Plantactinospora sp. BC1: one gene and its partner. The protein of the gene in region 1 interacts with the protein of each later gene in a pairwise test. Links are inferred from orthologs where the notes say so. Each region holds a gene or a part of one and is shown in the gene's direction. Other genes may lie near its edges.

Evidence for each region.
Region 2: the proteins of rlmB (region 1) and C6361_RS32895 interact in binary tests that used the Escherichia coli proteins (3 or more experiments, as listed by UniProt). The link is inferred for Plantactinospora sp. BC1 from one-to-one orthologs.

The regions. Positions count from the first base shown.
Region 1 is NZ_CP028158.1:2,488,199-2,491,716, forward strand. What follows is about bases 103-3,101. They hold rlmB (23S rRNA (guanosine(2251)-2'-O)-methyltransferase RlmB), read left to right. Parts: upstream 103-1,024; coding sequence 1,025-2,179; downstream 2,180-3,101. Other genes in these bases: cysS (cysteine--tRNA ligase), read left to right, coding at 103-1,025; C6361_RS10530 (Hsp70 family protein), read left to right, coding at 2,351-3,101. Outside these bases: more of cysS, read left to right, coding at 1-102; more of C6361_RS10530, read left to right, coding at 3,102-3,518. UniProt on the Escherichia coli protein: Specifically methylates the ribose of guanosine 2251 in 23S rRNA.
Region 2 is NZ_CP028158.1:7,492,234-7,495,663, forward strand. Bases 144-3,054 are described here. They hold C6361_RS32895 (NAD(P)H-hydrate dehydratase), read left to right. Parts: upstream 144-819; coding sequence 820-2,289; downstream 2,290-3,054. Other genes in these bases: glmS (glutamine--fructose-6-phosphate transaminase (isomerizing)), read left to right, coding at 144-406; C6361_RS32890 (holo-ACP synthase), read left to right, coding at 455-823; alr (alanine racemase), read left to right, coding at 2,355-3,054. Outside these bases: more of glmS, read left to right, coding at 1-143; more of alr, read left to right, coding at 3,055-3,430. UniProt on the Escherichia coli protein: Bifunctional enzyme that catalyzes the epimerization of the S- and R-forms of NAD(P)HX and the dehydration of the S-form of NAD(P)HX at the expense of ADP, which is converted to AMP.

The DNA.
Region 1 (3,518 bases):
GGCACGCCTACGTCGCCGACGACGGTTCCGGAGACGTCTACTTCGACGTCCGGTCGTACCCGGAATACGGCGACCTGTCCGGTCAGCGCCCCGACGCCACCCAGACGCAGATCGCCGAGGAGGTCGTCGAACGGGGCAAGCGGGACGCCAACGACTTCGCGCTCTGGAAGGGTGCCAAGCCGGAGGAGCCGGCGGACGCGGCCTGGCCGTCGCCGTGGGGGCCCGGCCGGCCCGGCTGGCACATCGAGTGCTCGGCGATGTGCTGGCGCTATCTCGGCGCCGAGTTCGACATCCACGGCGGCGGGCTCGACCTGACCTTCCCGCACCACGAGAACGAGCAGGCCCAGTCCCGCGCCGCCGGCCTGCCCTTCGTCCGGTACTGGGTGCACCACGGCCTGCTCAACCTCGGCGAGGCCAAGATGAGCAAGTCGCTGGGGAACGTGGTCGACCTCGACCACGTCGCCTCGATCGGGATCCGCCCGGTGGAGCTGCGCTACTACCTGGTCGCCCCGCACTACCGGTCCCGGATCGACTACTCGGACGAGTCGCTGCGCGAGTCCGCCGTGGCGTACCGCCGGGTGGAAGGCTTCGTGCGGCGGGCCGTGGAACGGGTCGGCGCGGGGGCGCTCGGTGAGCTGCCGGCCGGATTCGGCGCCGCCCTGGACGACGACCTCAACACCTCGGCCGCGGTCGCGGTGCTGCACGACACGGTCCGGGACGGCCAGATCGCGCTGGCCGGCGGGGACGACGCCGGGACCAGGGCCGCGCTCGCCGTGGTCCGTGCCATGCTCGACGTGCTCGGTCTCGACCCCCTCGACGCGGCCTGGCGCAGCGAGGGGCAGGATGGGCAACTGCGGTCCGTGGTCGACGCGCTGGTGGCGCTGGCCCTGGAGCAGCGGGCACAGGCCCGCAGCCGCCGGGACTGGGCCGCCGCCGATTCGGTACGGGACCAGCTCAAGCACGCGGGCGTGGTGGTCGAAGACACCCCGCACGGACCGCGTTGGACGATCGGAGAACAGGACTGATGCCCGGAAATTCGCCACGCAGAGGGCGTCGGGTCAGCGCCAAGAAGGGCGCCACCACGGGCTCCGGAGGCAAGAACCGGGATGCGCTCAAGGGCCGGGGCAAGACGCTGCCCGCCGACGAGCGGCCCTGGCACAAGGCTTACTCCGGCACCGAGCAGTTGCCGCAGCGCACCGCCTGGAAGCAGGCGAAGGAGCGCCGGGCCGCCGCCGAGGAGGGCCGGGCGCCGAAGATCGGCGTACCGGGGAGCAAGGACACCACCTGGGGTGCCGGCGGCGCCGGTACGAAGAAGGGCGGCCGCAAGTCGGTCAGCGCCGGTCGGGGTGCGGCCACCGCCGGGCGTACCGGTGGCAAGCCGGCCCCGCGCCCGGGTCCCCGGGTCGCGCCGGGCCGCCGCTCCGCTCCCGGCCGGGAGGCGGCCGAGCTGCTGGTCGGCCGGAACCCGGTGGTGGAGGCGCTCCGGTCGCAGGTGCCGGCCACCGCGCTCTACGTCGCGCAGGGCATCGACATCGACGACCGGGTCAACGAGGCGGTCCGGACCGCCGCCGACCGGGGCATCGCGATCCTGGAGGTCAGCCGCAACGAGCTGGACCGGATGACCGGCGGGGTGCTGCACCAGGGGATCGGCGTGCAGGTGCCGCCCTTCGCCTACCAGCCCTACGAGGACATGCTCGCGGTGGCGCTCGAGCAGCCCTCCCCGCTGCTGGTCGCGCTCGACGGCATCACCGACCCGCGCAATCTCGGCGCGGTGATCCGTTCGGCGGCCGCCTTCGGCGCGCAGGGTGTCTTCGTACCCGAGCGGCGGGCCGCCGGGATCACCGCGACCGCCTGGCGGACCAGTGCCGGCGCGGCGGCCCGGGTACCGGTCAGCCAGGTCACCAACCTGACCCGGGCGCTCAAGCTCGCCCAGCAGGAGGGGTTCATGGTGGTCGGGCTGGACGCCGACGGCGAGACCGACCTCTACGACCTGGAGGTGGCGGTCGGCCCGCTGGTGGTGGTGGTCGGCTCCGAGGGGCGCGGCCTGTCCCGGCTGGTCGGCGCCACCTGTGACCTGCGGGTCAGCATCCCGATGGTCTCCGAGGTCGAGTCGCTCAACGCCAGCGTCGCCGCGGCGGTCGCCCTCGCCGAGGTCTCCCGGCGCCGCCTCGCCGCCTGACGCTCCGCGTCCCGCCCGGCTCCCCGCGCAGAGTGGCTTCCGTGCGGACCGGGACCGCACGTGCCCGGAAAGAGCGTGATCATCACGCGCGGGGTCGGGCGGGCCGGGGGTGGGGGCCGGGACGTAGCATGCGGGGCCGGGTAATCCCTCGCCCTGCGGAGGAGTCGGGTAATGGCGGGTCAGGACGGAGGGTACGGGCTCGGGGTCGACCTCGGGACCTCGCACACCGTCGCGGTGCTGCGCTGGCCGGACGGCCGGACCAGGCCGCTGCTCTTCGACGGGCAGCCGATCCTGCCGTCCGGCGTCTTCCTCGACGACGCCGGACGGTCACACGTCGGGCGGGACGCCCAGCGACTTGCCCAGGCCGACCCGGCCCGCTACGAGCCGAACCCGAAGCGACGGATCGACGAAGCCGCCGTACTCCTCGGTGACCGCGAGATCGCCACCGTCGACCTGCTGGCCGGCGTACTCGGTGCGGTGGCCGGGGCGGCGGTGGAGGCGGTCGGGTTCCTGCCGCCGGCCGTACTCAGCTATCCGGCCAGTTGGGGAGCCCGCCGCCGGGACACCCTGGCCGCCGCCGTCGCCCGGGCCGGCTGGCCGCCGGTGACGGCCGACACCGACGGGTCGCCCCGGCCGCCCGGCGGCACGCTGCTGGTGCCCGAGCCGGTCGCCGCCGCCCGCTACTTCGCCGACGTGTTGCGCCGGCCGGTGCCGGTCCGGTCCGCGCTGGCGGTCTTCGACTTCGGCGGCGGCACCCTGGACATCGCGGTGGTCCGCAACGAGGGGACCGACGGGAACGGCCGGGCCCGGTTCGTGGTGGTCGGCTCGGGCGGCGTCGCCGACCTCGGCGGGCTCGACCTCGACGCGGCACTGGTCGAGCACCTGGGCGGGGTGATCCGGGCCGCGCACGGGCCGATCTGGGAGCAACTGTGCCGACCGGCCACGGCCAGCCAGTGGCGCGCCCGCCGGCAGTTCTGGGACGACGTACGCGGGGCCAAGGAGATGTTGTCCCGGGCCACGACCGCGCCGGTACCGGTGCCCGGCGTCGAACAGGCGCTGCACCTGACCCGGGACGAGTTGGAGAGCGTGGTCACCCCGCTGCTGCGCAGGGGTGTCTTCGAGGCCGCGTCGGTGATCGCCGGCTGCCGGCTCGGCGACGACCAGCTCGCCGGGCTGTTCCTGGTCGGCGGCTCCTCCCGGGTGCCGCTGGTGGCCCGGATGCTGCACGCCGAACTCGGCATCGCGCCGACCGTGCTCGAACAGCCGGAGTTGCCGGTCGCGGAGGGGGCGCTCGCCGAACTCCCGGGCACGACGGCACCGGCGGCGGCCCGGGGCAGCG
Region 2 (3,430 bases), 5.0 Mb from region 1 along the record:
CGCCCTGGAGGGCGCGCTCAAGCTCAAGGAACTCGCCTACATGCACGCTGAGGGGTTCGCGGCCGGCGAGTTGAAGCACGGCCCGATCGCCCTGATCGACCAGGGCACCCCGGTGGTCTGCATCGTGCCCTCCCCGGCCGGGCGGGGCATGCTGCACGACAAGATCGTCTCCAACATCCAGGAGATCCGGGCCCGGGGCGCCCGGACCATCGTGATCGCCGAGGCGGGCGACGAGGCGGTGACGCCGTACGCGGACCACCTGATCTACGTACCGCGCACCCCGACCCTGCTGGCCCCGCTGGTGACCACGGTGCCGTTGCAGGTGCTCGCCTGCGAGATCGCCGCCGCCCGGGGGCACGACGTCGACCAGCCGCGCAACCTGGCCAAGTCGGTCACCGTGGAGTGAGCCGTTCACCGTCACGTGCGCTCCCGCGCCCGCCGGTAGGGTGAGGCGGTGATCGTCGCAGTCGGCATCGACGTCGTACTGGTCGATCGGTTCGCCCGGGCGCTCGCACGCACCCCGCTGCTGGCCGATCGACTCTTCACCGGGGCGGAGCGGGTCACCGGGTCGGGCAACCCACGCTCGGCCGAGTCGCTCGCCGCCCGGTTCGCCGCCAAGGAGGCGGTGGCCAAGGCGTTGGGCGCACCGGCCGGGCTGCACTGGCACGACTGCGAGGTGGTCTCCGACCCGGACGGGCGGCCGTGGCTGACCGTCTCCGGCACGGTCGCGGCCGCCGCCACCGAGCGCGGGGTGCAGCGCTGGCACCTGTCGCTGTCCCACGACGGCGGGATCGCCTCGGCGATGGTGGTGGCCGAGCGATGAGGGCCGCGTGGCGGGTGGCGGACGTACGCGCCGCCGAACGCGCCCTGATGGCCACCCTGCCGGCCGGCACCCTGATGCAGCGGGCTGCCGGCGGGCTGGCCGGGCACTGCGCCCGTTTGCTCGCCGAGCGGGGCGGCGGGGTCTACGGCGCCCGGGTGCTGCTGCTGGTCGGCTCCGGCGACAACGGCGGCGACACCCTCTACGCGGGTGCCCGGCTCGCCGGCCGGGGTGCGGCGGTGAGCGCGCTGCTGCTGGCGCCGGAGCGGGTGCACCAGGGCGGCCTGGCGGCGCTGCGGGCGGCCGGTGGGCGGATCGTCGACGGGCTGCCGGACCGGGCCGACCTGGTGCTGGACGGGATCGTCGGGATCGGCGGCTCGGGCGGGCTGCGCGAGCCGGCCGCCCGGCTGGTGGCCGGGCTGCCCGGCCTGACCGGCCGGTCCGGAGACCGGCCGCCCGTGGTCGCGGTGGACGTGCCGAGCGGCGTCGAGGTGGACACCGGCGACGTGCCGCGCTCCGTCGGCCTGCCCAGCACGGTGACCGCGGACCTGACGGTCACCTTCGGCTGCCTCAAGTCCGCCCTGGTGGTCGGCCCGGCCGCACCCCGGGCCGGGCGGGTCGAGCTGGTCGACATCGGGCTCGGCCCGTCGCTGCGGGGCACCCCGGCGGTACGCGTCACCGAGTGGTCGGACGTGTCCGACTGGTGGCCCCGGCTCGGCCCGGAGGAGGAGAAATACAGCCGGGGCGTGGTCGGGCTGGCCACCGGCTCGGCGACGTACCCGGGTGCCGCGGTGCTCTCGGTCGGCGGCGCGGTCGCCGGACCGACCGGCATGATCCGGTACGCCGGTGGCGCCCGCGCCGAGGTGCTGCGCCGCTATCCCTCGGTGGTCGCCGCCGACCGGGTCACCGAGGCCGGCCGGGTGCAGGCCTGGGTCTGCGGCTCCGGGCTCGGCACCGACGATGCGGCCGCCACCGAGCTGCGCTGCGTACTCGCCGCACCGGTGCCGGTGGTGCTGGACGCGGACGCGCTCACCCTGCTGGTCGACGGCTCGATGGCCGAGCGGCTGCGGGAGCGGGACGCGCCGATCGTGGTCACCCCGCACGACCGCGAGTACGCCCGGCTCTGCGGCGAGCCGCCCCGGGACCGGGTCGCCGCCGCGCTGCAACTGGCCAGCTGGATGAACGCGGTGGTGCTGCTCAAGGGCGACCGGACGGTGGTCGCCACCCCGGACGGGCAGGCCTTCGCCAACCCGACCGGCACCCCGGCGCTCGCCACCGCCGGCACCGGCGACGTGCTGGCCGGGTTGCTGGGCTCGCTGCTCGCCGCCGGAGTGCCGGCCGAGCGGGCGGCGGCCGCCGCCGCGTACCTGCACGGGCTGGCCGGGCAGGAGGCCGCCCGGCGCGGGCCGGTCGTCGCCGCCGACGTGGCCGCCGCGCTGCGCCGGGTGATCGCCAGGCTGCCCCGGTGAGCGGCGGAGTGTCCTGGTCGCGCCACCCGGGGCCATTTCGATCTACCCACAAGTAGGCTGAGCGCATGTGGCAGGCCGAGGTACGCGTCGATCTTGACGCGATCCGCGACAACGTGTCCCGACTGCGGTCCGGGACGAGCGCCGAGCTGATGGCCGTGGTCAAGGGTGACGCGTACGGCCACGGCATGCTCCCGGCCGCCGGGGCGGCGCTCGACGCCGGGGCCGACTGGCTGGGTGTCTGCACCCTGGACGAGGCGTTGACGCTGCGCCGGGCCGGGATCACCGCACCGGTGCTGGCCTGGCTGTTGGCGCCCGGGCTGCCGCTGCACGACGGGGTGGCCGCCGACGTCGACCTGGCCGCCGCCAGCCTGGGCCAGCTCGCCGAACTGGTCGCCGCCGCCGAGCGCGCCGGCCGGCCGGCCCGGGCCCACCTCAAGATCGACACGGGCCTCTCCCGGGGCGGCGCGACCCTGGACGACTGGCCCGAGCTGCTCGACGCGGCGGCGAAGGCCCAGGCCGACGGGCTGATCGAGGTGGTCGGGCTCTGGAGTCACCTGGTCTACGCCGACGCGCCGACGCACGCCACCACCGACCGGCAGCTCGCGGTCTTCACCGAGGGACTCGCCCTGGCCGAGCGGGCCGGGCTGCGCCCCCGGCTGCGGCACCTGGCCAACTCGGCGGCCACGCTGACCCGGCCGGACACCCACTTCGACCTGGTCCGTCCCGGCATCGCGATGTACGGGCTGTCGCCGGTCCCCGGCGAGCAGTTCGGGCTGCGGCCGGCGATGACCGCGCAGGCCCGGGTGACGTTGACCAAGCGGGTGCCCGCCGGCACCGGCGTCTCCTACGGGCACACGTACCACACCGAGCGGGAGACGACGCTTGCCGTCGTGCCGCTGGGCTATGCCGACGGGGTGCCCCGGCACGCCTCCAACGTCGGCCCGGTCCAGCTCGCCGGTGCCCGGCGGCGAATTGCCGGCCGGGTCTGCATGGACCAGATCGTGCTCGACTGCGGCGACGACCCGGTCGTCCCCGGCGACGTGGCGACGCTCTTCGGCGACGGTGCGGCGGGGGTACCGACCGCCGACGACTGGGCCGAGGCGATCGGCACCATCAACTACGAGATCGTCACCCGGTTCGG